Regions from separate parts of the Paenibacillus sp. PvR133 genome, predicted to be linked through region 2. Evidence: riboswitches for the same ligand, from Rfam matches in the RefSeq annotation. Region 2 holds a riboswitch; each other region holds the start of a gene.

Region 1 (7,273 bases), 3.1 Mb from region 2:
GGAGGCTGCCCGTTCATTGGGTATGGGACGAGGCAAAGCTATGCGTCATGTCATTTTGCCGCAAGCGTTTAAATCTATTTTGCCTGCTATCGGTAATGAGTTTATTACGATCATTAAAGAATCATCCATTATTTCGACCATTGGGATGGTGGATATTATGTATCAGGCCCAGGTCATTAAGAACATTACCTACGAAGGATTAAGTCCGTTCGTAATCGCAGCCGCTATTTATTTTGTAATGACATTCAGCTTGTCTAAGCTGCTGGGTTTATGGGAAAGGAAGTTGAGAGCCAGTGATCACCGTTAAACAACTGCGTAAATCGTTCGGCAAGAATGAGATTTTAAAAGGCATTGATATAGATATCGCCAAAGGTGAAGTCGTCGTCATCATCGGTCCCAGCGGTTCGGGGAAGAGTACGTTTTTGCGTTGTATGAATCTGCTAGAACAGCCTACGGACGGGGAGATTTTGTTTGAGGGCGAGCCGATTACAGCTCGTGGTCATAATATTAATGTAACCCGGGAGAAGATGGGGATGGTGTTCCAGCATTTTAATCTGTTCCCGCATAAAACAGTGTTGCAGAACCTGACGCTTGCACCAACGCAGGTTAGAAGACAGTCAGGGAAGGAAGCGGAAAAAATTGCGCTAGAACTCCTGCGTACCGTAGGGCTTGAGGATAAGAAGAATACCTATCCGAACCAGCTATCCGGTGGTCAGAAGCAACGTATTGCGATTGCGCGTGCTTTGGCCATGCAGCCGCACGTAATGCTGTTCGATGAGCCGACTTCTGCATTGGACCCTGAAATGGTTGGAGAGGTTCTGGATGTAATGAAGAAGCTCGCCGAAGGCGGCATGACCATGGTAATCGTGACGCATGAAATGGGCTTTGCCCGCGAGGTAGGCGATAGAATTATCTTTATGGATAACGGTCAAATTGTAGAGCAAGGTACACCAGAGCAGGTATTTGGTACTCCAAGCCATGATCGCACCCGTGATTTTCTTGCCAAAGTATTGTAAGAAAGTGCTGATATGAGCTATAAAAAAGCCCTCCGTTTGACGGAGGGCTTTTTCTTTTTTTGTCACCATTTCACCATATTTTCGTAACAAATATCGATTTCTTGGTGACAAAATTGTAACGAGTATAGTATGATGTTCAAGGTTCCCAACATTTTCATGCGGATAAGGTTACAAAATTGTGATATTATGCAGTAAGCCAAAACTTACCGGGACAGCATGCGGTTATGACAAACGCTGAATGCTGGGCCCAAACTATGGGAAGTGCGGGGGACGTAACAACGGCAGTCTTTCCGAAACGTCATAAGACGATATGGAATATGCCTAGGGGTGAATTGCACAAGCATAGGGCTTCTCCTGAGTCCGAATCCGACAGCTAACTTCGCAGGCATAACAGAGGAGGTACATATCTTTGAAACATCTAAAACATATTGGAAAAACCATGAAATTTGCGGTGCTTGCCGCAGCCATTGCAGGGCTGGCACAGACAGCTGGAGTAGCGGATGCTGCTTCGCTTCATACTGCCAAAGATGGCGATACCTTCTTTTTGCTTGCTCAACGTTATGGAGTATCAGTGGACGAGCTGACGAAGGCGAACCCAAACATTGCCTCTAACAATATATATGCAGGTCTGCAAATTAAGGTACCTGGTGAAAAAAGTGTGAATGCAGCTTCGGATTCGAAGCCTCAGCTTCTTACGGAGAAAGCACCAGCGAATGAGGGGCCAACGATTGAAGCGTGGGGCAAAACATTTAACTATAGCAAAATAGTTGACGTTAAGGCTACTGCGTATTCTGCCGCAGCCGATGAGAATGGTAAATGGGGAGCAGTGGACTACTACGGCAATCCGCTTAAACTAGGTACAATTGCGGTAGACCCGAACGTCATTCCGATGGGCACGAAAGTGCTGGTTACAGGCTATTCCCACCCAGGTTTGCCGGATCATTCTTTTGTAGCTGTCGCTCGCGATCAGGGCAGCGCCATTACAGGAAAACGGATTGATATCTTTATTCCTGGCAACAAATCATTTGTGAACGACTTTGGATTTCAAAATGTGAAGCTATACGTTATTGATAAATAGCATTATACGTATATACGGTTTAATTAAACATAATATATATTATGTAAACTTAATGCCTGTATCCTACCGCATATAACTAGGTCAGACTCTTATCAGGTCCTATCCATAAAAAAGGCTGTCTTGACGAGCAGAAAACTTCTGCTGGTAAGACAGCCTTTTTACGTTGCTTTAGCTTGTAGCTCAATCATAAACATATGGTTATTTCTGTTCCGATGTGTGGAGTAGCCGGGGGACTGTCACAAATTTGTAGCCCTTAGCTTTTAGAGAGTGAATTAGACCCGGCAGAGCTTGGACAGTGCCTTGCAAGTTGGAACTTTGACCTCCACCTGCGTGCATTAAAATAATAGAGCCAGGCCCAGTAGCTGGGATCACATTGCGCTGAATTTGTGTTTTACTTAGTCCCTTCCAGTCGAGAGAGTCTACATTCCAATTGACAATCATGTAGCCATGACGACGTGCCCACTGGATTTGAGGCTCCGTGATTTCACCGTAGGGTGGACGAATCAACTTGGGGCGAAAACCTGCGCTGGCTTGTAAAATACGTTCTGTTTTTGTAATCTGGTTGCGAAAGCGTTCTGGTGTGGCCTTCCTAAAATCCGGATGAGTATAGGAATGGTTTCCTATAGCATGGCCTTCACGGATAATACGGCGTATGATCCCCGGATGCTTTTCCGCACGGTGACCGACGATGAAAAATGTAGCTTTGATGCCATTGGCGTGTAATACGTCCAAAACCTGCGGCGTATACCTAGAATCGGGCACATCATCAAAGGTTAGGGCAATTTGGCGGGTGTGTGGGCCGCACATTTTAAAAATGTCCGCATGTTTTTTTCGCAGCATTGCTAATGTAGGAGTTGCTCGATCTGTGCTCTGTTGTACAGAAGAAGCAACAGCTGCTTCCTTGGGATGGGGCGTTCCGATGTTGGGAGGCGCATCCGCGTGAACGGGTAAACTTGAAAATGCTAGTAACAGTGCCAAGCCTGGCAACACTCCCCTGTACGGCATATGTATCCCCCCTTTCCGTGCAGTGATACCTAGTGGTGCTCTCGACTATTATGTACCTGTCCTATTAAAAATATGCTGGTTACCAAGTTCGGCTCATAAACGACTGGAAAGAAGTCCACGATGAAACGATTATCAATGAAGATGATGGAGCTAAACGCACATATTCTCTTAAACATGACCGAAAACAGGAGCATTTTCGCAAGTTTTAGCCTTACAACGAATTCGGTATACCGTGACAGCTGGTGTATAATGGGGATGCAATTCATAATTATACAGACATGGAATTGAAGGAAGGATGGATAAAAGTGACCGACTTGTTTACTCCTTATCAATTAAAGGGGCTTTCTTTAAAAAATCGGATTGTCATGCCCCCGATGTGCCAATACAGCGTGGAGGCCAAGGACGGAAATCCAACGGATTGGCATCATGTCCATTATGTGAGCCGGGCAGTAGGAGGCACTGGACTTATTATTGTGGAAATGACAGCGGTCCATCCAGATGGACGTATTACAGATCGTGATTTGGGTATTTGGAGTGACGAACATATTCCTGCATATCGTAAGATTGTAGAGGAAGTTCACAAGTATGGTGCCAAAATTGGCATTCAACTAGGCCACGCTGGACGCAAGGCTGAAGATGCTGAGCAACCTGTAGGTCCTTCCTCGATTCCTTTTAGCGAACGCTTTAAAGAGCCGCACGCCTTAAAGACAGCTGAAGTCAGGGAACTGGTTCAGGCATACAAAGAAGGCGCGCGCCGCGCGGTGGAAGCAGGTTTTGACACGGTCGAGATACATGGCGCTCACGGCTATCTGATCCATCAATTTCATTCGCCTTTAACAAATGCCAGAGAAGATGAATATGGGCAGGATTTGTCACTGTTCGGTGTTGAGGTCATACATGCTGTTAAAGAGGTTCTTCCTGCTGATATGCCTGTGCTTATGCGGATATCTGCCAAAGAATACGTCGAGGATGGATATAATGTGGAATACATAACAGGCGTAGGGGAACGATATCGTGATGCGGGTGTGGACATTTTCCATATCTCTTCTGGTGGTGAGGGTCCGATTGGTTCTGGCGGAGGCCCGTCTGCGCGTGCCGGCTATCAGGTGGATTTGGCTCATACCATCCGTGAAAAGCTGAATGTACCTGTAATTGCTGTTGGCTTACTGGATGATTATGAGGACGCCCGTCGGGTTGTTCAGCAGAAAGAAGCTGATCTGGTAGCAATAGGCCGTGCCATGCTGCGTGATCCCTATTGGGCGCTGCATGCATCGCGGGAGCTAAAAGTACAGGCCGACATCCCAGAGCCTTATTTGCGCGGCTTTTAGATATTTTTGAAACCCTCTTTGCAAAGCTTGCGTAAACATGTGTACAGAGCTTAAAATTTAAGCATTCAACTCTAGGAGGAACTTCACATGTCTATTTTCAAACGATTAAGAGATCTTACGATGTCCAACATTAACGCCATTATTGACAAGGCAGAAGATCCAATTAAAATGACGGATCAATACATTCGTGATATGCAAGAGGACCTGGAAGATGCAGAGAAAGCGGTAGCCGCTCAAATTGCTATTGAAAAGAGATTCAAACAGCAATACGAAGAACAGGCTGCTTTGGTAAAGAAACGCGAAGAACAGGCACATACCGCTGCAAAAGCACAAAATGTAGATCTGGCTCGTCGCGCGCTGGAAGAAAAGAAATCTGCTGAACAAAAAATGAATGAGTTCAAAGCTGGTTACGAACAGAACAAAGCTGCAGCCGATAACCTGCGTGGCAAGCTGGATGAAATGCGCAGACAGCTGACAGAAATGAAAAACAAGCGCGAGACACTGGTTGCCCGTTATAATGCAGCTAAAGCGCAAACTGAAATTAACAAAGCTATGAACGGTTTTAGCTCTGATACGGCAACTGCCGGATTGAAGCGTATGGAAGAAAAAATGCTGCAAGCAGAAGCACGTGCCGAAGCGAGCAACGAAATGTCTTCTAAGGAAAAATCGTTGGATGAGGAGTTCAAGGAGCTGGATAAGAAAAGCGCCGTGGACGATGAGCTTGCCGCTTTGTTGAAGCAATACGAAAATAAATAAGAACATTTTAGCAGTGCCGCCAAGGGTGATTGCTCAGGAAGCGAAGGAGAAACGTTTTCTCCTTCGCTTTTCCCTGCCTGGAGGCGTAAAACATTATATGAAGGTCAAGAAGATGTGGAGGATGGTATGAAATGCATTTTTTAGAAACGATGAAAGCAATGCTTGTATGGACTGGTGCGGGGGCTATTTTGATCTTCGCATTAATGTATGTCGACTCTTTATTTACGAAGTATAAGGATTTTGCCGAAGTGAAGGCTGGAAATATGGCCGTAACGGTACGAATGATTATGAAGTTAGTTGCACAAGGCTATATCTTGTCAGGCTCTATCGCTACAGCTAATAATTTGCTCGAAGCGCTTGTGTATTCTGTGATTGCCTTTGTCATCCTGCTTGTTTTGGAAGTTATTGTACGTCTGCTGTTGCGGTACTGGGCTCAGTTTGATCTGGATAAAGGGACACAGGAAGGTAAAATTGGTTTCGGTCTGTTTTCAGGAGCGCTGCATCTGGTTGGCGCCTTGATCATTACAGCATGCTTCTAGGCTAAGAAAGGCAGGAATATAACCATGGGTGTGTGGAAACGAATTTCAAATCTATTTGCTAAGCCGGAGCCGCCGAAAGCAGAGAAAAGCATGCTTCACTTAAATCCAGGTGATATCTGTGAAGTGTCGCTTGTCACCTATGAAGTGGTAGGTCGTGTACATAATCGTGCCCGGAATGCCGTTGTTTTGACGCTTCAGGATGGTAATCAAGTCAGTTATCTTCATATTGAGGAACGGGAAACACTGCAATTTGGACTATATCAGGCCATCGACGGCAGACTTGACAACCCTGAGGAAGTGCCGACCATTTTAGAGTTGGATGATACAACGTATCATTTGGAGGAGCAGTATTCTGGGCATGTTACCGTCATGGGCCGTGCTCCTTTCCGACAGGGTGGAGAGCAGCATGTGTGGCAGTACCAGTCTGATGATTACCATCTGTTGCGAGTAGAGTGGCAGGACGGTCGCTTTATGCTTTATGAAGGAGAAGAAGTGATTACCGGAGACGTCAAGGTTATTCGGGCAAGCTAGGAGAGGGTTACACATGAGCAAACGCACCTGGCAGTATGCATTAAAGGTCATTGTGGCGCTGAGCTTGTTCGTATCCGTGTTAAGCGGCTGCGGCGCGCCAAGTGTAAAAGATACGTATCCGCTGGAATCGGTTAGTGGCAGCGGAAACTCGACCTCGTATGTATACCGGGCAGCTGGCAAGACAGTCCCGGAAGTAGCGGAGGAATTGAAAGAACAGCGTACACCGGAACAAATGTCACCGCAGAGCAATGAGCGGATGTTTCTGGTATATAGCGATGAGTGGTACCATTTGCAGCAAGATCCAGCTAAGAAGGAAGATACACTCATTGAAATTGACAGTAAAAAGTATGTCGAACAAAATTACAGTTCAAGCTTTCTAAAAGGATACTTAACCGCAACTGTGCTAGATGCTCTGTTTGATTCGTTGCGTGGTTCAGGCTCCTATCGAGGCTACTCCAGCAGAGATGTATACCGACCTTCTCAGGGCCAATATCGTGCTCCTACGGTGCAGGAGAAAAAGGCGATTCCGCCAATTACGGTGGAGCGGAAAGGTTCGGTTACCCGTAGAGGAAAGAACTCGGATTCTAGCGTTGGATCAAGCGGAAGTTTGTTCGACAGAGGGTCCAGCAGTTCACCGAGCAGAGGCTCGATTTCACGTGACCGGAGCGGCAGCGGCGGTTCCAGCATATTTGATTCGCCGCGTAAATCTTATAGTAAGCCCAAAACACGTAGTGGTTCAGGTAAAATCAGCCGACGAAGTCGACGATGACGGGTATCGTCAATTTATTTGAAAACAAAAGATTTGCGGAACTGTGGTACTGATGCACAGTTCCTTTTTTTATTTTTAGAGATGATGTTGGTGATCATCTAGCGGCACAGCCAAACCTACACTTTTATGGATATAATAATGTAGAGATAATCAAAACTTTGTTTGATTGAAGGGATTGAAAATTAAATGGTACTATCTATTTCTTGGCCAGATCTTTCACAAAGACCATTTAATCTAATGGTGGAACGAAA
Region 2 (7,273 bases):
AAGTATCCATGGTTCATCGCCCGCAGCGATTGGGTGAGATTATAACATTGATGCGTAATCATAGTTTGGAACCCAAACGAATACGTTTTGTTCACCCACGAGTTCATATGGAAGCCAATATGGTACTGGTTGAAGCATTACGTGACGGCAAACCGGAGGTTCGTCTGTTGCCTCCGCTCATTGTATATCAGGAAAATGGGAATTATACTCAGGAAATAAGAGATATCTATGGAGAAGTAAGCAAGGGGGATTCTGTGTGAAAGCAGCTGTACAAAAAAGCTTTAGTAACAGCGAAGAAGAACGGGGAAAGTTGTATCTTGTTGCAACACCCATTGGGAATCTGGACGATATGACCTTTAGGGCGATTAACACCTTAAAATCATGTAGTATTATTGCTGCCGAAGATACGCGGCAGACACGCAAACTGCTCACCCATTTCGAAATTACACCGGATATGCTCTTCAGTTATCATGAACATAATAAGGCTGCCAGTGGGCCTGAACTGATACGTTATATAATAGAAGGAAAAAATTTGGCACTGGTTAGTGATGCAGGTCTACCGGCCATTTCTGACCCTGGTTCGGATCTGGTCAAGCTGGCACTGGAAGCGGAAATTAGCGTCATTCCTATCCCAGGAGCAAATGCAGCACTATCGGCTTTAATTGCCTCAGGACTGGATACAGAAAGGTTCACCTTCGCTGGCTTTCCACCACGGGAGAAAAAGGACCTAGAGAAGCTGTTGCTATCGTTTCAGGTATCTCACGGCACAATTATTTTTTATGAATCGCCTCACCGCATTGTGAAGACATTGATGGTGTTGAAGGAAACATTAGGTTCACGCAAAGTGGTGCTTGCGCGTGAGCTAACCAAGCTGCATGAGGAATGGGTGCGAGGAACCGTGGAGCAATGCCTTGCTAAACTAGAGGAGAATCCGCCAATTGGTGAATATTGCCTGGTGGTTGAAGGAAAAGACGAAGAGGAAGAGGAACAGGAACGTCAGGCGTGGTGGCAGTCCTTATCTTTGGAGTCCCACGTCGCACATTACGAGGCAGAGGGACTTACACGCAAGGATGCAATGAAGCGTACAGCCACAGATCGTTCAATCTCCAAGAGGGATGTTTACAACGCACTCTTATGAATATCTGTCTGAACAAAAAAGGGCCTTCCAACGGTTGGGTTCAAACCGTGGAAGGCAACAAGGAGTATATATGAAAAAGGTTAGAATTAACAATATCTGATAAGTCTATTATATACTAAAATTCTCAGTTTGTCACAGGTGTTGGGATTTCAGAAATGCAATCTTGGCAAACAATTTTCCCTTTGAAGTAAATTACGTTCTCAGCATTGCCGCAGAAGATACAAGCAGGCTCGTATTTTTTAAGCATGATGCGTTCGCCATCAACATAAATTTCCAAAGCGTCTTTCTCTCCGATTCCCAGGGTACGACGCAATTCGATTGGAATAACAACACGTCCGAGCTCGTCAACTTTTCTTACAATACCAGTGGATTTCATCATAATAAATCAGGCTCCTCTCGCCGTTTAAAATAATATAAGTGTCATGATTCGACAAAATTTTCTCTTTTCTGATATTTACTATACCAACGATTCCCAAAACAGTCAACCTTAAAAATGTAGTAACAGTCTGATTATGCAAAAGTATTTAGATTAAAGACCTTTACTCATGTGTATTGCCTTATCTTATTGATGATTTATTCAGTTTGTCGATTTGGAAATGTCGAAAAACTATAATTCGACATATTACGACAAATAATGTCGAATGAAGGAAATCATTTAGGATTTTATTGTATTTTAATCCATTATTCCGAATATTAAAGGAGCTGATATCTTGCACCAGCCACTCAGTGAAGAAAAAGTTTTTAAAGACCCGGTACATAATTACATCCATGTTCAGGATACTGTGATATGGCGGTTGATCAATACGCCGGAGTTCCAACGTTTACGGCGCATACGGCAGTTAGGCACATCGTATCTTACGTTTCATGGAGCGGAGCATAGCCGTTTTTCACATTCATTGGGCGTATATGAGATTACGAGACGTATTATTTCTCAATTTGAACGTGGAGATTTCCCAGATTGGCCGAAGGAGGAAAGGCTGGTTGCTCTATGTGCAGCTTTATTGCATGATGTGGGGCATGGCCCATTTTCTCATTCAATTGAGGAAGCCTTTCATATGAACCATGAGGATTGGACATGCCGCATTGTACTGGGAGACACGAAGATCAACGCTGTGCTACGGCAAGTCGACGAAAAGCTTCCACAAAAGGTGGCTGCGGTTATAGCCAAAACGTATGATAAGCCAATCGTTGTCAACTTGGTAACCAGTCCGCTAGATGCTGACCGTATGGATTATTTGTTGCGGGATGCTCATTCGACAGGTGTCAACTACGGCACAATTGATTTGGATCGTATTTTACGACTGCTACGTCCTCATAATGGGAGAATTGTTGTGAAGGAATCAGGCATGCATGCAGTAGAAGATTATTTAATGTCACGCTACCAGATGTATTGGCAAATTTATTTTCATCCTGTAACACGCAGCTCGGAAATCCTTTTACGTAAAATTTTCAAGCGAGCAAAGGAATTGTTTAAAAACGGATATGAGTTTGGTTTTCTGCTGGACCCGCTGCCGGATCTGTTGAAAGGAGAGCTTACAGTAGAGCAATATCTGATGCTCGACGAGTCATTAATCCAGACCGTATTTAGCCAGTGGAAACGAGAAAAGGACGAAATTTTAAGCGATTTGAGCAGCCGTTTTATGGACCGTAGATTGTATAAATATGTAGAGATTGAAAATATGGATACAGATACCATTGACAGTATTAGAGAAGCTTTGAAAGAGGCTGGTTTGCACCCTGAATATGATTTTGAAATTGATTTTCCGACAGATCTTCCTTATGATGTGTTTCGGCAGGGTGGCTCGACGGACAACCAGATTTTACTGCTTGGACGTCAGGGCGAGGTGAGTGAAATATCCGAAGTTTCGGAAATTGTGCGCTCAATAAGTGGTATTCACCGAGGAAAATATCATATGTATTTTCCCCAGAATAAATTGAACGCGGTAAAAGACAGGCTTCCTGCCGAAATAAGGAATTATTTTGTCAAAGAATAGACAACTATATAGAAATGTAAGTAAAAAAAGGAGATGTAAACCTTGGATTTATTCGACACTCATACTCACTTGGATGCGCCACAATTTGACGAAGATCGTGAAGAAGTTATAGCACGTGCTGTCGAATCAGGAGTAACACGGATGATCAATATCGGATTTAATCGTGAGACCATTCCATCCACTATGAAATTGGCCGAGACGTATGATTTTATTTATGCGGCAGTTGGATGGCATCCGCAGGATGCTATTACAATGCAGGAGGGCGATCTAGAATGGATTGCATCGTTATGCAGTCATAAAAAGGTTGTAGCCATCGGAGAGATCGGTCTGGATTATTATTGGGATACATCACCGAAGGATGTGCAGCATCGGGTGTTTCGAAATCAAATTGGTCTGGCTCGTGAGCTCAAAATGCCCATTGTTATCCATAACCGGGATGCACATGAAGATATTGTTAAGATTTTGCGCGAGGAAAAAGCGAGTGAGATTGGCGGAGTCATGCACTCCTTTTCGGGTAGCTGGGAAACTGCCAAAATGGTGCTGGATATGGGATTTCACCTTTCCTTCGGTGGTCCAATAACGTTCAAAAATGCCAAGCAGCCAAAAGAGGTGCTCGCACAGGTGCCGCTGGACCGTCTGCTCATTGAAACTGATGCTCCCTATCTGACGCCTCATCCGTTTCGTGGGAAGCGAAATGAGTCTGCACATGTGAGACTGGTAGCAGAGGCTGCAGCCCAAATCAAAGGGATTACAGTGGAGGAATTAGTGTCAATAACGACCCGAAATGCCCTGGAACGATTTGACATTCAATGAAAAAGTGAAGAAATCGATCAAAATAAAGAGATAGACGAAGCTAATCATGAATTTGTTGCAGGAAACTCGAGAATATTACAATATTTTAACCGAATATTTTAAAAAATGTACTTGAAACCTGCTTTACAACATGCATAGAAACAGGATATCATCTTTTCAGTGAATTGTTGTTTGAATGTAAACATCAACAAGTCATTTCATGAACCAGTCTCGCTGAGTCCCTTTTACAGGGAACGGGGGAACCGATATGGCTTACAGTACGTCCGGCATATGTGCAAGAAGGGAACGTCTCTTCCGCCAGCCGGCTCGACCTAAATTCTTTCCCCGGATGGGATTGAATAGGTGGAGGAGCCGTATTTCGATTTCTTTCTGGGTCTTCGGGGTGAATGTGAAGGCGACCGCCATGAGCGGTTGACCCAAGCTAGGGCGACTCTCTACGTCCGAACCCGACAGCTAACCCCGTAAGCGTAACAAGAGAGAAGCCATCTCGTGCATGAGTTTTCCCGCATATTCACACATGCCGGAAGCCACGAAAGAGCTCTCTAGTCTCTTTCTCTGGCTTTTTTTGTTGTGAATAAAAGAAAATCTGTCATCATACTGTGGTTAAACAGGGGAGGACAGCATGCCGCGAAGACGGGTACATGGTGCAGGACAGTCGCAGTTTGGGCTTGTCTTGTAGAAAATCTGTTATAGTCACGTCAAATCTCAACTATGTCTTACTCCAGACGGCGGGCTATGTAAGGAGGACGGAGGAAATGGGCATTTTCCAAAAAAAGGATACCCATGAGTCACGCTCATCCAGCATGTCTTACGTATTGCGTTGGAAGCAAGAGAATGTGCGCCAGGCTGCTTTGGTTGCTATTTTTCTAATCGCGCTAACGATTATGATTTCAATTCTGATGTACACGCAATCTAAAAAACAAGTCTTTTTTGTCATCGATGGCAAGGCGTCTGCGGTAGAAACCCGGGAATCCAAGCTTCAAGATTTGCTGAGCGAGCATTCCATTTCACTTCAGCCGCATGATACAGTTTCCATGCCGCTAAATGGAGCAATACAGGATGGCGATCGCGTAGTCATTAAACGTGCCAATCAAGTCAAAGTATCTTCAGGCAATGAGACGAAAAAGCTGTACACAACAGAAAATACAGTAGAAGGTGCCATTCGTACCTCGGGCTATAAATTATCATCAACGGATAAAGTTTATCCTGCGTTGGATGCCTCTGTTTCGTCTAACATGGACATAAAAATCGTCCGTGTGAAGAAACAGCAGGTCGAACAGAAAAAACAGGTGCCTTATCAGGTCATCAAAACGGCCGATCCGAGTCTTTATAAAGGCGATAATCGGGTCATTCAAAGCGGCAAATCGGGTGTGGTCGTCCAGCACGTTCAAAAGGTATATCATGATGGAAAGTTGGTATCCAAACAGCTGGTTAACAAGGAAGTTGCACAGAACCGTGTGGATAAAGTCATTGCAGTAGGAACGAAGAAAAAACCGGTCGTTCTGGCTGCTTCCGTCGGTCCCAATGATGCGGTTAAGGCAACAACGGTTAGTTCGGGCAGTGCTGTCCGTAAAGCAGGCATCAATTTTAAATATAGCAAAGTTTTACAAAATGTCTCCATGACGGCGTATTCCTCACAGGAGCCAGGTATCGGTACACGTACTGCATCCGGCGCACGTGTCACGGAAGGACGCACCATCGCGGTCGATCCGAGTGTAATTCCAATCGGCTGGTGGGTATATATCGAAGGGGTGGGCTTCCGCCGTGCGGAGGATACCGGTGGCGCGATTAAAGGCCACAAAATCGATGTGTATTATGAGAGTTTGAGCCGAGCCAACCAATTTGGTCGTAAGCACGGTAAAACCGTTTATGTTATCGGACCGATAAAGCCTGAAATCAACTAAAACAGGTTGTGTATGTTGAGGGCAATGCGATAGTATTAACAACATAGTTATGCCATGCTAAGAAGAGGATATCCTCTTCTTATTTTGTTTTCAAAAGCAGGGAAAGATAAATATAGCTTGCTGTGTAGCAGTGGAGGGAAACGCAAATGATCAAGGAAGTGATCGTGGTAGAGGGCCGGGATGATACGGTGGCCATTCGCCGCGCTGTTGAAGCGGATACGATAGAAACTGGCGGCTCAGCCATTAATAAAATGACGCTGCGTAAAATTGCATTGGCGCAGGAGCGGCGGGGGGTCATCATTTTAACCGATCCCGATCATGCAGGGGAGCGCATCCGTAAGATTATCGCTTCCAAGGTACCCGGCTGCAAGCAGGCCTTTATACCCGAGGCAGAAGCGACGCGTAAAGGAGATATTGGCGTGGAGAATGCCTCACCGGAAGCGATCAGACACGCTCTTGCACGGGTCCATACGACAGTGGAAGGCGCCGACCCGCTGATTGAGTGGGCGGACCTGATTGATGCTGGACTCATCACCCATCCTAATGCTGCTGCACGCCGTATGGCCTTAGGGAATGTGCTGGGTATTGGTTATTGTAACGGAAAGCAGCTACATAAACGGCTCTCTGTATTTCAGATCAGCCGCGAGGAATTTGCCGGGGCGCTGGCACAAATTGAAAGTGAAGGATTGTGATATCCGTATGACAGGGATTCAAGATATAGCAACACCGCGGCGTACGAAGGACATTATTCAACGGCACGGTTTTTCGTTCAAAAAGAGTTTGGGACAAAATTTCCTGATTGATCAGAATATTCTCAATAAGATTGTAAATGCTGCCGGATTGGATGAGACGAAGGGCGCACTTGAGATCGGTCCTGGGATTGGTGCTTTGACCGAGAAGCTGGCCCAATCGGCCAAGGCAGTTACCGCTGTCGAGATTGACCAGCGGCTGCTGCCAATTCTCGAAGAAGTGTTGGCCCCTTACGAGCATGTGAAGGTACGTCATGGAGATGTGTTGAAGCTGGATTTGCGCGAGGTGTTCGCAGCCGATTTTGCAGACGTGAGCAAAGTAAGTGTCGTGGCTAATCTGCCGTACTACGTTACTACACCGATTCTGATGAGGCTGCTGGAGGACAAGCTCCCTTTGGAGAATATCGTCGTTATGATCCAAAAAGAAGTGGCTGAGCGTATGGCTGCGTCTCCTGGAACGAAGGATTACGGCAGCCTGAGCATTGCGGTGCAATATTACAGCGAACCTGAATTAGTCTGTATTGTGCCGAATACAGTATTTATTCCCCAGCCGAATGTTGAGTCTGCAGTCATCCGGTTGCGTGTACGGGAAGCCCCTCCAGTGGAAGTGGTGGATGAGAAGCATTTCTTTGAAGTGGTTCATGCTGCTTTTGCCCAGCGTCGTAAAACCATTTC
Region 3 (7,273 bases), 110 kb from region 2:
CGCTCATGAAGGTGCGTCTACCCAAGCCGGTACGAGGTGGCGAAGAAATCACATTATATATGAAGTTTGAGGTAAAACTGCCCGCCATCTTCGCTCGTATGGGTGCGACAGATGATTTTGTAATGGCAGGACAGTGGTTCCCGAAGCTCAGCGTCTACGAGACTGCAGGGCAGCGTGGACGCGCCGAAGAGGGCTGGAACCTCCACCAGTATCATGGTAACTCCGAGTTTTATGCCGATTTTGGAATTTACAGCGTACGGATTCGGGTGCCTGAAACTCATATCGTAGCAGCGACCGGATTTCCCACCCGTGGTGCCGTCCGACAGAACGGCCAAAAAATATATCAATTTTATGCCGATGATGTACACGATTTTGCCTGGTCCGCTTCACCCAACTTTGTAACCGTAGAAGAACCCTTTTCTTCTGCTGAAGTCCCTGGTGTCAAAATCAAGCTCTACCTTGACCCGTCGCACAAGGAGCTCAAAGGGCGCTATATGAGCGCAGCGAAGGCCGCTCTTTCGTACTACAGCAAATGGTACGGGCCTTATCCATATTCCACCCTATCCATCGTGGTTCCACCCAAATCAGGCAATGGAGCCGGCGGTATGGAGTATCCGACACTCATCACAGCCGCTGCTGCGGGTAATCTAAATCCTGGCTATAGTCTGGAACGAACATTAGTTCATGAGATTGGACATCAATATTTCTACGGAATGGTAGCCAATAACGAATTTGAGGAGCCGTGGCTGGATGAAGGCTTCACCTCCTATGCAGAGGAGCGGCTTATGGAGCAAGAATATGGGCTTACCCCCAACTTGCCATTACAATCGGGACAGATAGCCTCCCCACAGCCGCTAAACCGCGAGTCATGGAAGTACGGCTCGGCTGCTGAGTACGCGCAAAACGCCTACTCTCGAGGCAAGCTGGTACTACGGGGCATTGAACGTCAGGTGGGTATGAAAAAAATGGATCGGATTATGCGGACCTACGTCCAGACGTACCGATTCAAGCATCCATCCTCCCAGGATTTTCAACGTATCGTGGAGAGAGCCACCGGACGCTCATGGAGCCACTATTTTGAACAGTATGTATATGACGGCCAGATGGCGGACTTTTCGGTGGATCATATCACGAACCAAAAGCTGGAGAATGGATATGAAGCAGTCGTGACGGTCAGCAAAAAAGGGGCGGATTATCCCAAGATCCCTGTCCAATTTACCTTCAAGGATGGTACCACGATATTCAAGGCTTGGGACGGCGCGGGCAAAAGCACAACTTTTCGGATCAAAAGTACTTCTCCCGTTTCCTATGTAACCCTTGATCCTCTATATACCATTGCACTGGAGAACAAGCACATTAACAATAGCCTAAAAGCCGAATTGGACGAAAAGCAACAAACCCGTTGGAATGTAAGTGTAACCAAGCTGTTAGAAACACTGCTTGGAAGTCTGTCATGGTGAGGTGTCTATAGATGCGGACTGTTATAAAAGAGGGCTGGGCGCTGGTGCGCATACGATTCTATATCGTTATCATTTTATTTCTGTATCGACTACTGTGGGGGGTGTTTCTCTATCGGCTGGTGCAGTCTGCCGTTATCCCGCTACTGCTCCGTTATCCTGATCAGGGTCAAAACGAGCTGGGACAGACCTTGTTTTGGATGGAGAGCCAGATTGCTCTGATGGACAGCCGGGAAGTACATGTGTATTTGTGGATACTACTAGGGGCGACTGTACTACGCATACTGATCACTCCCTTCATTAGAGCCGGAATATATCAAAGCCTGCATACCGATGCGACTGAACCGCAAAGCCTGTCCTTTTTCAAGGGTATGAAACGCCATGGCATGTCGTCGTTGTTGTATTACACCATCGAGTTGGGACTGCTGCTGCTTCCCGCCTTTTGGGTAGTACCGAGACTCTACCCTATTGTAGCAGGAACGCTTCAATCTCCCTCTTACCTGCTTCATTTGTTGCCCTATGCCATGGGGTGGATGGCTTACGGATGGTTCATTCGGCAGTGCATCCTGTATATGCAACTGGGGACTGTCGGTGGTCACGCCATACTATCGTCCCTGCTCGCCTTCTTTCGCCAGCTCCTCCCAGCTGTCGGTATATCTCTTTTGCTCGGTGCTTGTGTGCTGCTGGTCTTCGGTCTATTTGGCACCATAGCGATGATTTGGACTGGTATGCTGGCGCTCATTCTCCAGCAATCGTATCATTTTGTTACTAGTCTGGTCAGGCTGTGGCATATCAGTTCGCAGTACAGACTATGGCATACCGATATCTCCAGTAGAAGCTAAGCCCTGCCTTTATGTTTTTTACTTCATTTCCGTCTGTCGAAAAATCTTGATTCATATCCGCGCAAACGACACATAACTGAATACTGTTAACAAGATCTGTTCCTGGGACATTAGGAGCAGATTTTTTTTGTAACTTTTTGCAATGAAACATTTGCCAAAGCCAGCCGTCTTTGTTACAATAATCGCAGTGAACTGATAGTAACAACTTTGTAATCTTTATTGTAACCTTTATCTCAAAAATAACGTTATTGTGAATACTGCTCTCCAAGGTGCACATCTTAAGTTAAGCCTAATTCCTGGCACCTAGGAAGCGGGGGAACCAGTTTGGGTGAATTGATCTCGCAACAGAGTGGTCATAGGGGAACCTTCTACCGAATCCTTAAGCTAACCTCGCAGGCATTGGAAGGGGTATATTTTTTTTGAAGAAGAAGCTAACGATCGCAGCTATGGGTCTTGCCATTGCCTTTACATCTTTTACATTCGGTGGCGGCAGTGCATATGCAGACTCTAAGATGGACCAGGTCATTCAAGATGCCAAAGGAACGAGCTACAGAAGCGGAGGCACTACACTCGAGGGATTCGATTGCTCCGGCTTCACAATGTATGTATTCAACAAACTGGGAATTAAACTTCCGCATCAATCCGGATCACAATTCAAAATGGGATCTTCTGTATCCCGCGATGAAATGAGACCTGGAGACCTGGTGTTCTTCAACACCACAGGAAGAGGCATTTCTCATGTAGGTATCTTCGTAGGTGAAGGGAAATTTGCCCACTCCTCGACTTCACGTGGTGTAGTAGTTAGCTCACTGAACGAAAATTATTACGCTAACCGCTATGTCGGTGCAAAAAGAATTATGAGCACAGACGCTTACCATTCTGTAGCTTCAGAAATTCCTGATGACGACAACGTAGAATAACTAACGCACAGCAAGCTAACCTTAGCCGCAATTTGATTCTGGCCGGAATCAAATTGCGGCTTTTTATGTCCACAACATCAGCAATTATTATCATTACTGACGAACTGAAGCCTCAAAAGGTTTCAATTTTAGCGAACATCGTCGGTTTTACCGTCAGCGCTGGGGGAGCATATGAGCAGTAAATCCTTCTTATTGAATGTATACCCGACTTGAGTATGAAATAAACACGCTTGCCATTCCCCTGCAACTTGTCTACAATCTGTTGTTAATGATTGAAGTACCTGTAAAAGGAGGATAGAACACATGCCGGCCTCAATATCCAACTATCGGATCGTACCGATGGACGAGCATCAAGCGGCTGCAATCTGTGAGTGGCGCTATGATCCACCTTATAATATATACGGTTGGCTCCCCTGGGAACAAATGAAGGCGCTTGAAGTCGAATTTGGAAGTCCCACGCTTCGCCAAGAGCAATATGTTGCCGTACTGGATGAAGAGAATAAGCTGACGGGATTTGCTCAATATTTTCCTATGATCGGTGTGACCCGGCTAGGTCTTGGAATGCATCCTGAAAGATGCGGACATGGCAAAGGCTCTGATTTTGTCCGTGCCATTGCAGAGGAAGCCCAACGACGCAACCCGAAGAATGAAATTGATCTAGAGGTACTCACTTGGAATGGGCGCGCTATCCGGGCTTACAAGGCGGCTGGATTTGAGCTTACAGATACCTATGAACGCCAGACTCCCGATGGCAAAAAACCGTTTTTTTGTATGGTATATCGTCCCGAGCACCAAACCCAGGTTCTATGATAAAAGCGCCTTCGGCATACAACCGCGATGTTGTATAGCGAAGGCGCTTTTATCATCATACGACAGATCATTACAAGCTCAATGACTGCTGCGCATTTTTTCAAAAGCTTCATTATATTGTTGGGCTTCCTTAATATCCACGGCCATAATACCGCCGTCGTCCCAAGAGGTCAAACGCAGAGTCACGGTCTTGTAATCAATCGTAATAAATGGATGATGATTGAATGCTTCAGATATAGCGGCAACTTCATCCACGAATGCAATCCCTTTCATAAAACTGGAAAAATTATATTTCCGAACGATCCAACGTCCTTCCTCCAGTTCCCAGCCCTCCAGTTTCTCCAGATGTGCTTCAATCTCTTCTTGTGTAAAAGGCATGTTACGAACTCCTCCCCGTTTATACGGAAGCCTTTCGACCGCTTAAATACGGCCAAAACTACGATATATTGGTGTACATATTACCACGGCCCCGTTGATAAATCCATAAGACGGACCTCAAATCAATGGGACTGACGTCAGCTCCTCGTCTCCAATGAGTACATAGATACGATGCTGCTCCGGCTCATAGATCACAACGCCACTGCCTACAGTGATTATGGGCTCTGTACCCAGTGCATAAAATAAGTCTTCTGCCAAAGCTTCATTGACTTCCTGGCGTCCCGCCGGGTCCAGCCTGTCCCAATCTTCTGCTTCCATCTCGAAAAATTCGTAGCTGTCTGGGATGCGTCCCACAGCCTCTGTCAAATCGTTCAAAATTTGTTCATACTCACGCCCATGCTTTACTCCCATGCCATTTCCTCCAATGGTTCCGCCATTCAATACATAATCACCTTATTATACCGGAAATTCGCACTTAACAAAAAAGAGAGTTTTGTCGATAAATACTATAATCCGTCTTGTAATGACGCGCTTGGGGCAAGGACGACCCCGGCGGCATGAAAGGATTCAAAATCTATTCTCATGGATGAGGTGTATCATGCAAATTTCAACCATTATCGGACTTGTGCTCGGGATTGTGTCACTGGTCGTCGGGATGATCTTAAAAGGCGCTCCGGTCGTCAATCTGGTCAATAATCCCGCTGCTTACATGATTATTTTCGTCGGAACGGCAGCGAGTATATTTATGGCCTTCCCGATGGCAGAAATCAAACGGATTCCGAAGCTGTTCAAGGTTATTTTCACCGAACAAAAACTGTTAGACCGCAAAGAGCTCATCGGTACGTTTACCGAGTGGGCATCCATTACCCGTCGTGAAGGTCTGCTCGCCTTGGAATCTAAGGTAGAGGAAATCGACGATCCCTTTATGCGTGGCGGCATGCGAATGATTATTGACGGAAATGATCAGGAATTCGTACGGGACGTTCTGATGGAGGATATCAATGCTACCGAGGACCGACATCGCTCTGGCGCGCTGATCTTCTCTCAAGCTGGTATGTACGCTCCAACGCTCGGGGTACTCGGTGCGGTTGTAGGTCTGATCGCCGCTCTGGCCGACCTTAGTGACATGGAAAAGCTTTCTCATGCCATTGCAGCAGCCTTCATTGCGACGTTGCTCGGTATTTTTACAGGTTATGTCCTGTGGCATCCGATGTCCAACAAGCTCAAACGGTTATCCAAAAAAGAAGTGGAGCTTAAATTAATGATGGTCGAAGGTCTGCTTTCCATTCAATCGGGGATATCGACGATTGCCATCAGTCAGAAACTGACGATCTTCCTGACTCCGACCGAACGGGCTACGATGACCCAGAAGGATGGCGATTCCAGTGAGTAAAAAGAGACATGAACCGCATGAAGAGCATGCTGACGAAAGCTGGCTGTTGCCATATTCCGACTTAATGACCCTTCTGTTGGCTCTTTTCATTGTCTTATTCGGTATGAGCTCGCTCGACGCCAAAAAATTTGAAACTATGGCTCAATCCCTGAGTGCAGCTTTTAGTGGCGGCACTGGCGTGCTGGATCACTCGGCCGCGAATCCGTCGTCACAATCCATGGATATGGGCAAAAATAAAGAACAAGTATCACAACCCTTAAAATCGAAGGCTACTTCTACCTCTGAACTGCAAAAACAGTTGGCCCAGCGGGAAGAAGAAGATTTAAAAAAACTTAAAAAACAAATGGATCAATACATTCAAAATAACGGCCTGACCCCGTTGCTGAATACCAAGCTGAACCAATCACAGCTGATGATCACCATTAGTGATAATGCCTTGTTTTCATCCGGGCAGGCCGAAGTAAAGCCGGAAGCAAGAAAGCTGGCCAAGTCTATTTCTAGTATGCTTCAGCAGTTCCCTGGCTATGATGTTATCGTATCGGGTCACACGGATAATGTACCGATCTCCAACAGCCAGTTCCCGTCCAACTTTGATTTGAGCGCCAAGCGCTCTCTGAATTTCTTGCGTATCTTGTTGCTCAATCCAGATCTCGATCCAACCAAGTTTGTATCCATCGGTTATGGCGAGTATCGTCCATTGGCAAGCAATCAAGATGGTCAAGGACGCTCCAAAAACCGTCGTGTTGAAATATCTGTTCTCCGCAAATATCAGAACGGGACACAAGTCATCAGTCCTACCTCAAGCTCGAGTGAAGGTTGATTATGCATATGTTATATGAACAAAGGCACCGCCGCATTTTTATGCAGCTGGTGCCTCTTTGTTTATGCTTCCTGTACTTCTGGCCCTGTCAGGTACACGATCATACGCTGTAGGCTATACGAAACTCCTCTGGCATTAGCTAAGCGTATAATCGAGCATCTGGCCAAGCTCCTGCTTCTCAGCCTCTGTCAGATCACGCCAGGCACCTTTCTGAAGGGACCCCAACCGAATATTCATGATTCGCAGCCGTTGCAGTTTTTTTACTTCATAACCGAAGGCAGCACACATACGCCGGATCTGACGATTTTTCCCTTCAGTCAGGATAATACGGAATACATACTCAGATACACGCGTCACCTCACAAGGTAGCGTTCGCTGGCCGAGTATTTTCACCCCACTGGACATGCCCTGCACAAAAGATGGTATGACAGGGCGATCCACTGTTACGATATATTCTTTCTCATGCTTGCCTTCTGCCCGTAAAATCTTATTCACAATGTCTCCATCATTGGTAAGTAAAATGAGACCTTCCGAATCCTTATCCAGGCGTCCAATCGGGAATATCCGCTGCGGGTGCCCCACAAAATCAACAACATTGCCTCTAATGTGGCTCTCCGTTGTACTTGTAATGCCCACCGGCTTGTTCAATGCAA
Region 4 (7,273 bases), 1.5 Mb from region 2:
CGGTCATAGCAACCAGCTTACCCTGTTCCTGCTCACGTCGGATAACCGCTATTTTGTCCTCCGGCTTGCTCTCAGCTACAAAGTCGTCCACACCCGCTTCTCGTGCAATTGTAGCTGCTGTCAGTGGATTATCTCCGGTGCACATGATCGTACGGATACCCATTTCCCGGAGCTGATCAAACCGTTCCTTCATGCCTGGCTTCACTGTATCCTTCAGATAAATAATGCCGTATATCTGATCATCCAGCGCGACTGCCAGCGGTGTACCTCCTTCAGAGGCTACCTGATTCGCTTTTTCCTCCAGATCGGCTGGAACACTGCCGTTTTGCGAGACGATCCATTGCCGAACAGAATCCACCGCGCCTTTGCGTACCTTTCGTCCATCGGCCAGATCCAGACCACTCATCCGGGTCTCCGCCTTGAATTCGATAAAGGTTCCACCTGCTGCCAAGGATGCATCCAGCGTATGCTCCTGTTTGCGCATCAATTCGAGAACCGAGCGACCCTCTGGCGTCTCATCCTTCATAGAGCTAATCGCTGCCCACTTCACTAACTTTGCCTTCTCCACGCCCTCTACAGGCACGAATTCACTCGCCATTCGGTTCCCAAAGGTGATTGTACCTGTTTTATCCAAAATCATCGTGTTGATATCCCCAGAAGCTTCTACCGCCTTGCCTGACATGGCCAGCACGTTAAACTGGGTGACCCGGTCCATACCGGCAATCCCGATGGCTGACAGCAGTCCTCCAATCGTGGTTGGAATCAGACAGACTAGCAACGAAATCAGCACAGGAACAGGCAAATCAATGTTAAAATGACGGGCAATCGGCGCTAGCGTAACCACTACAATTAGAAAAATAATCGTTAAGCTAATAAGCAAAGTGTTCAGTGCAATCTCATTCGGCGTTTTTTGCCGCTGTGCGCCTTCCACGAGCGAAATCATTTTATCAATAAATGTCTCGCCCGGCTCTGTCGTAATCCGCACCTTAATCCGGTCACTGACCACTCGCGTCCCGCCGGTTACCGAGCAAAAATCACCACCCGATTCCTTGATGACCGGAGCCGATTCGCCCGTAATTGCAGATTCATCCACCGAAGCCAGACCTTCAATGACCTCACCATCGCTTGGGATCATTTCGCCCTGGGAGACAATAACCACGTCTCCCTTACGCAATTCGGTTGAGCTAACCACCTGAATGTCATTTCCGATGAGCTTGTTAGCTTGCGTATCCTGCTTGGATTTTTTTAAAGAGGCAGCTTGTGCCTTACCCCGCCCCTCCGCGAGCGCTTCGGCAAAATTAGCAAAAAGCAACGTAAACAACAGAATAACAAACACGGCCAGGTTAAAGCCCATTTCCTTGCCAGTTCCAAAATAACCGGGAAGCAGTAACATTAGCAGCACGACCAATGTACCGATCTCCACGACGAACATGACAGGATTCTTCATCATAATCATCGGATTTAATTTTATAAAGCTATCCTTGATCGCATGCTTCAAGATGCTTCTGTCCAGCATGTGTTTGCGTTGTTCCTTCATGATCAAACACCCCGTTCATCCATTCTCATTTTCTTCTTCACATGGTCAAAAATTCAGCAACAGGTCCCAATACAATAACGGGTAAAAAGGTCAACGCACCAATCAGCAGCACGACCCCGATCAGAATGGCTCCAAATAACTTGTTGTCCGTACGCAGTGTCCCCGTCGTCACCGGAGTCGGTGCTTTGGCATTCAATGAAGCCGCCACAGCCAACAATGCAATCATAGATACATATCGTCCGAAGAACATAACCAGCCCTGTTGTCATGTTCCAGAATACGTTGTTATCCGAAAGACCTTCAAATCCCGAACCGTTATTTGCAGCAGATGACGCATATTCATAGAGCACCTGAGTCAACCCGTGATAGCCAGGGTTAGTGACCGCGTCGTATCCCCAATGACTCATAAACGCAAGCGCAGTTGGGGCGAGAATGAGAAACGGATGTACCAAAATGGCAATCGCGATCAGCTTCATTTCCTTGCCTTCAATTTTCCTTCCCATAAATTCCGGAGTTCTCCCGACCATCAGTCCGCATATAAACACACCCAGAATCGCATACATCAGCATATTCATCAGCCCGACACCCTTGCCGCCAAAAATGACGTTTAGCATCATTTCTCCCAAAGCAGCCATGCCACCCAGTGGGGTTAGTGTATCATGCATATTATTGACCGAACCTGTCGTTGCCGCTGTTGTGACCGCAGTGAATAAAGCCGATTGTCCAATGCCGAAACGAACCTCTTTCCCTTCCATGCTTCCTTGAGAAGCATCCACACCCAGTGTCTGGATTAACGGGTTACCTGTCTTTTCAGACACGTACGTAATAGATAGAAAAATAAGAAACAATACCATCATGGAGCTAAAAATAATCCAGCCCTGCTTACGATTACGGGCAAACAGTCCAAAGGTATACGGCAACGAAGCCGGCATTACCCACATTGCCAAAATTTCCAGCACGTTCGTCCAAGGACTTGGATTTTCAAAAGGATGCGCAGAGTTAGCTCCCGCATAACCGCCTCCATTCGTCCCCAAATGCTTGATGGACTCCAGAGAAGCAATGGGCCCCATAGAAATCTGCTGCTGTGTTCCGCTCAGCGTCGTAAGATCCGCCGTAGGCTGTAGCGTCTGTGGTACCTTCAATCCAACCAGCACCAGCGTAAGCACAAAGGCCAGCGGCAGGAAAATCCTTATAATGGCTTTAATAAAATCTTGAAAGAAATTGCCCATCCCTTCACCGCGCCGTGTCAATCCTCTCATAAAAGCCGCAGCAACCGCAAAACCGGAAGCAGCCGAAGTGAACATCATCATCGTGACGAACGCCATCTGTGTCAGATACGTAAGCCCGCTTTCTCCGCTATAATGTTGGAGATTCGTATTCGTCATAAAGCTGATTACCGTATTAAAAGCTAGTGATGCTTCCATATTACTGTTTCCAGCCGGATTACCAGGAAGCATTCCCTGTAAACGCAACAGCAAGTAGCTGATCGCCACAAGCACGACATTCGTTGCAATGAAACTCATAACATACGTAGTCCAACGCATGCTCTCCAGCTTCTTCAATCCTACTATCTTATAAATCAGCTTTTCTGTTCCGCCAAAAATCCGATCCGTCCGATTGGGTTCATTCGAGAATACATGATACATATAGGTGCCCACTGGCTTTACCAAGAGCAGCAATATGACGATCACAATTCCAATTTGAAGCAGCTCCATCCTTTATTCCTCCTTCAAAATGCTCCTGCGTTTGGAACAACAGACCTGCTTCCAGAGCACCAATTGTGTGCAAACCCGCTACCTATAATGCTTAATATTCAGATCTGTTGTTCCCGCCCGCTCTATCCCCTATAGCTGACTAGAACTTTTCAGGGTTCAGGAGTGCGTAGATTAAATACATAAACACAATAGCCGTAAGCCCAAGTATAACGATCATCCTCTTCGTCCTCCTTTAGAGGTCTGCGCATCACACCAGCGTACAAACAGCAGTATCACTCCATAACTCACAGCCATGACGAGCAGCATGTATATATCCATCATGTTTATACCCTCCGTATCGGTCCTCAGATCGCCATTCTTATTTGATCATAAAATCATAAAACAACTATGTTATAAGTGCTTATCCGTTCAGCAGAAAACCCACCTCTCCGTTCAATGTGTAGATCACATGATCCGCTCCCAATCCCCGATAAATTCCTTGTGGATTACAGCCGTGCGTAATAACATAGATCGATTCCGATGTTAGCGGCCGACATATTTGCAGGAAACGGCACGTCAGATTCAAGCTGTTCTCGAACAAATACACACTACCAATTTCTTTTTTTGGAAAATTCCATTTTCCCGCTTGCATGGTATTGATGCGGACAATGTGCTCCACACCCATTTTTTTGAGCTGTCGTTCCTCCTGGGCGCTATTCGTGAGAACTGCAAACGCCAATTTTTTGAAAATAAGCAATTTCACAAAACTTCTGCCCGCTTCATTCGGTGCAGTGACAATAATTAACCGACCTTCCATCAGTAGCTCCTCTCCCGGTATAAAAAGACAACAAAAAGAAGCCGAAGGAAAAAGGCTTTCCTCCGGCTTCTTACATATCCATGATAAAATAAACCATGGCTGCACACGGCGGTTTGTTGCCTCTCCCTGTACGCTTACGAGGTTAGCTGTCGGATTCGGACGTGAGAGTCGCCCTATTTCTGGCACTTGACCTGAAAATTCACCCCATGAGACACACGGCTTCCGAAGCCGTACAATCTCGATTGGTTCCCCCGCTTTTGCAACTGCAAAATTCAGCGCTATAGACATTTCGTTGTTGCTTCATTCAAGTTAATTTGAAATTACGTCTTGAATCATACACCCGCGCATGGAAGACTGTAAAGCTCAACTGCGGGGTTATAAATCGGCCTTTAGAGCCTAGGATATTAATAATAGCGCTTACAATGCAACTATGCTTCTCACAGCTCCTTCAATCTCTGTTTTTCATCCCTTTTCGAAAATGATAAGCATGTCAATATTGGCGTAGGGTAGAGCGTTTTTGGCCTTTTTTTGTAAAAAGAGAAGAAAATACGCTATATGTACCAGCTAAACACCGATTGAACCCGCTTTTATAAGAAGAAACACCTTAATTCGCTCCATTTGCGGTGCGATTTACTGTTTTGAACAAAATACGATTTTACAGCGGCTAAAGGCTTGATACAGCTTTTCCAGACTTGCAACCTTGCTTTTAATTGCTTACAATTTAATTGCTGAATATTGAATAAGGAGAGATACTATGACCGTTTATGAATATGATGCGCACACCCTGCAAGGGAAACAAATTCCGTTATCCACATATGAAGGGAACGTTCTGCTTATCGTGAACACTGCCAGCAAATGTGGGTTAACCCCCCAATACAAAGCGCTACAAGAGCTATATGACCAGTACCATGAACAGGGGCTCGAAATTTTGGGATTTCCCAGCAACCAATTTGCCAAACAAGAGCCAGGTTCCAGCGAGGAGATTTCCGAGTTTTGCCAGATCAATTATGGTGTTACCTTTCCGATGTTCGCCAAGACAGATGTCAATGGCGATCAAGCGCACCCCTTATTTCGTTACCTGACCCAAACTGCTCCGGGGGTATTAGGGTCCAAAGCGATCAAATGGAATTTTACTAAATTCTTAATTACACGAGAAGGTAACGTATTTAAGCGCTATGCACCGCAAACCACTCCAGATAAGCTGGCGGGAGATATAGAGAAGCTTTTGCAGCAAAACTGACATCCTTCTTTATCAGTTAATAAACGACCTATTGTCTACCGTTGCTTCTGTGGCTAAAGGATATAACGAAAAATGCTTAACAAAAAAAGCATCCCTTCACGTAAACCGTGTCAGGATGCTTTTTTAACTGAGTCTTGCATATAATGCGGTCGAGAGGACTCGAACCTCCACGGGCGTACGCCCACTACCCCCTCAAGATAGCGTGTCTGCCATTCCACCACGACCGCAAATCATAATGTAATGAGGCAACAGATTTATTATACTCTCTCATCAACTATTTGTAAACAAAAATATAATAATTATTTTATACGTTATTTTAACTAACATATATGAGCGATAAGAATATTTAATTTGACACAAAAGCTATTTAAATGTAAATATATATTACATATATTTCGAATTTTTTTCGTTATCCCCAAGTAAAAAGTAAAATAACATAACATAAGGATTCACTTCGAGGAGGCGAACCACCTTGCATAAAGGCAACCGCTTGCTGAACTATGCATTATTGTTGGACCCTTCCCTACCTGTTGGTGGCTTCACCCGTTTTAACGGACTGGAGAAACTATCGCGTAACGGACATTTGAACAGTCTACAAGACCTGGAACATTACATGCTGGATGATTTGTATCCTCAATTTACAACCGTTGACGGCATGGCTATCAAAAGTCTGTATGTCGCCATCCAGCAGAATGACAGTTGGCGGATCGCCCTCATTGATAAGATGCTGCATACCCAACGTCCCTCCTGGCAGCATGTGAAGGAGTTTCGTCTATCCGGTCAGCGTCTGCTCAAGCTCGCTAAGGCTCTTTATCCTTGGCTTGAATTTGACCAGTTGGAATCCATACTCATTCAATACAATGCGATTGGCACACTCGCTACCGTTCACACCTGGATTAACTTCCTCCTCGGAAACGATGTAGAACAGACCGTTCACGGCTATCTTAGCGCAGCGGTGTCCTTCTGTGTGGAAGATGCCTTCAAGCTACTCAATCCTCCTTATGAGGAAAAGAACCCTCTTATGGAGCGTATGACAAGCGAGCTCCTCTCTGCCTGGAAGAAGCTTAACCAACCTGAGCCAACTGCATCTCAGCGTCGCTTTCTTCACAGACATTGGTCCAGCTCCTACATCACTCTACCTCTTTATATGAGCCATAATAACCAATTGGATGAACCTAGACTGTTTTCCTCCTCAGGTCTATTCAAACGCCTTCCAGCATCTCCCTGATGCGTAGCTTCGCCAATGTGGTCACAACACGAAAAACACTCTGTCCCTTTCCTCAGGTGGCAGAGTGTTTTTTATCCACATATAATCGCAATTCACACCATTAGCAGACTCTAGACGGATTATCAGAACCACCTAGCACTTAATTAAGTAATTAATTCAACGAAAAGACGCATTTACGATTGTAAAAACACGTATAAAAGTGTATCATAGTGTCAGATGGTTAATTCTAACATGTTTACTGATGATTATTATAACACACCAATTATTCCGCAAGAATCCGTAAGGGGCGATTTCTCTTGAATAACAAAATGCCTGTCACCTCCTTCGGGTGGGCCATCAAACAACGGCTTGTCGAACTTCGACTGGATCAGAAAACATTTTGTGAGACACACAATATTCCGCCCTCACGCTTGTCCAATCTGATTCACGGCACCCGCAAAGCACAAAGGTACAGAAAACAAGTTTCTGCAATTCTGAACATCGACGATAACGATTATAAGGAGGCACCGCCACTCTAAACCCAACAAGCATTCCAGTTACATATAGGTCATTCCATATCACCAAGAAACCAAATAAACCCGTAAAACGAACCCCTCCAGGTCGTTTACGGGTTTTCAACCCAGACGATCTTTAGCCAAAAAATTATTCCGGCTTTGTTTTATCCTTCTCACTTTTTTGCTTACGATATTTCGCAAATTCAACATATTCTAAAATAAAATTCTGTTCTTCCGTCTCAAGATCTTCTGCCTGGCAATTCA

The links. Region 2 has a riboswitch for cyclic di-AMP ahead of JOE49_RS05965 (3D domain-containing protein). Riboswitches for the same ligand answer to the same signal wherever they lie in the genome.
Region 1: another riboswitch for cyclic di-AMP. It lies ahead of JOE49_RS19360 (3D domain-containing protein); the one in region 2 lies ahead of JOE49_RS05965 (3D domain-containing protein).
Region 3: another riboswitch for cyclic di-AMP. It lies ahead of JOE49_RS06360 (C40 family peptidase); the one in region 2 lies ahead of JOE49_RS05965 (3D domain-containing protein).
Region 4: another riboswitch for cyclic di-AMP. It lies ahead of JOE49_RS12285 (hypothetical protein); the one in region 2 lies ahead of JOE49_RS05965 (3D domain-containing protein).

What each region holds. Positions count from the first base shown of each region.
Region 1 is NZ_JAFIBS010000001.1:4,449,963-4,457,235, reverse strand. It holds gene JOE49_RS19370 (ABC transporter substrate-binding protein/permease) at 1-307, shown strand, start outside; gene JOE49_RS19365 (amino acid ABC transporter ATP-binding protein) at 294-1,016, shown strand; cyclic di-AMP (ydaO/yuaA leader) riboswitch at 1,251-1,419, shown strand; gene JOE49_RS19360 (3D domain-containing protein) at 1,426-2,094, shown strand; gene JOE49_RS19355 (polysaccharide deacetylase family protein) at 2,293-3,099, opposite strand; gene JOE49_RS19350 (NADH:flavin oxidoreductase/NADH oxidase) at 3,405-4,427, shown strand; gene JOE49_RS19345 (PspA/IM30 family protein) at 4,515-5,183, shown strand; gene JOE49_RS19340 (DUF350 domain-containing protein) at 5,315-5,722, shown strand; gene JOE49_RS19335 (DUF4178 domain-containing protein) at 5,747-6,253, shown strand; gene JOE49_RS19330 (DUF4247 domain-containing protein) at 6,267-7,022, shown strand; gene JOE49_RS19325 (SRPBCC family protein) at 7,209-7,273, shown strand, end outside.
Region 2 is NZ_JAFIBS010000001.1:1,327,964-1,335,236, forward strand. It holds gene JOE49_RS05940 (tRNA1(Val) (adenine(37)-N6)-methyltransferase) at 1-260, shown strand, start outside; gene rsmI (16S rRNA (cytidine(1402)-2'-O)-methyltransferase) at 257-1,138, shown strand; gene JOE49_RS05950 (AbrB/MazE/SpoVT family DNA-binding domain-containing protein) at 1,263-1,517, opposite strand; gene JOE49_RS05955 (HD domain-containing protein) at 1,849-3,132, shown strand; gene JOE49_RS05960 (TatD family hydrolase) at 3,175-3,945, shown strand; cyclic di-AMP (ydaO/yuaA leader) riboswitch at 4,147-4,429, shown strand; gene JOE49_RS05965 (3D domain-containing protein) at 4,701-5,849, shown strand; gene rnmV (ribonuclease M5) at 5,996-6,541, shown strand; gene rsmA (16S rRNA (adenine(1518)-N(6)/adenine(1519)-N(6))-dimethyltransferase RsmA) at 6,549-7,273, shown strand, end outside.
Region 3 is NZ_JAFIBS010000001.1:1,433,493-1,440,765, reverse strand. It holds gene JOE49_RS06370 (M1 family metallopeptidase) at 1-1,460, shown strand, start outside; gene JOE49_RS06365 (hypothetical protein) at 1,472-2,299, shown strand; cyclic di-AMP (ydaO/yuaA leader) riboswitch at 2,576-2,713, shown strand; gene JOE49_RS06360 (C40 family peptidase) at 2,719-3,219, shown strand; gene JOE49_RS06355 (GNAT family N-acetyltransferase) at 3,523-4,029, shown strand; gene JOE49_RS06350 (4a-hydroxytetrahydrobiopterin dehydratase) at 4,108-4,407, opposite strand; gene JOE49_RS06345 (hypothetical protein) at 4,525-4,818, opposite strand; gene motA (flagellar motor stator protein MotA) at 5,006-5,800, shown strand; gene motB (flagellar motor protein MotB) at 5,793-6,620, shown strand; gene rluF (23S rRNA pseudouridine(2604) synthase RluF) at 6,756-7,273, opposite strand, start outside.
Region 4 is NZ_JAFIBS010000001.1:2,797,605-2,804,877, reverse strand. It holds gene kdpB (potassium-transporting ATPase subunit KdpB) at 1-1,537, opposite strand, end outside; gene kdpA (potassium-transporting ATPase subunit KdpA) at 1,575-3,251, opposite strand; gene JOE49_RS26900 (potassium-transporting ATPase subunit F) at 3,391-3,468, opposite strand; gene JOE49_RS12285 (hypothetical protein) at 3,652-4,047, opposite strand; cyclic di-AMP (ydaO/yuaA leader) riboswitch at 4,163-4,335, opposite strand; gene JOE49_RS12280 (glutathione peroxidase) at 4,802-5,287, shown strand; tRNA gene JOE49_RS12275 (tRNA-Leu) at 5,432-5,514, opposite strand; gene JOE49_RS12270 (urease accessory protein UreF) at 5,778-6,515, shown strand; gene JOE49_RS12265 (Rha family transcriptional regulator) at 6,812-7,033, shown strand; gene JOE49_RS12260 (helix-turn-helix domain-containing protein) at 7,158-7,273, opposite strand, start outside.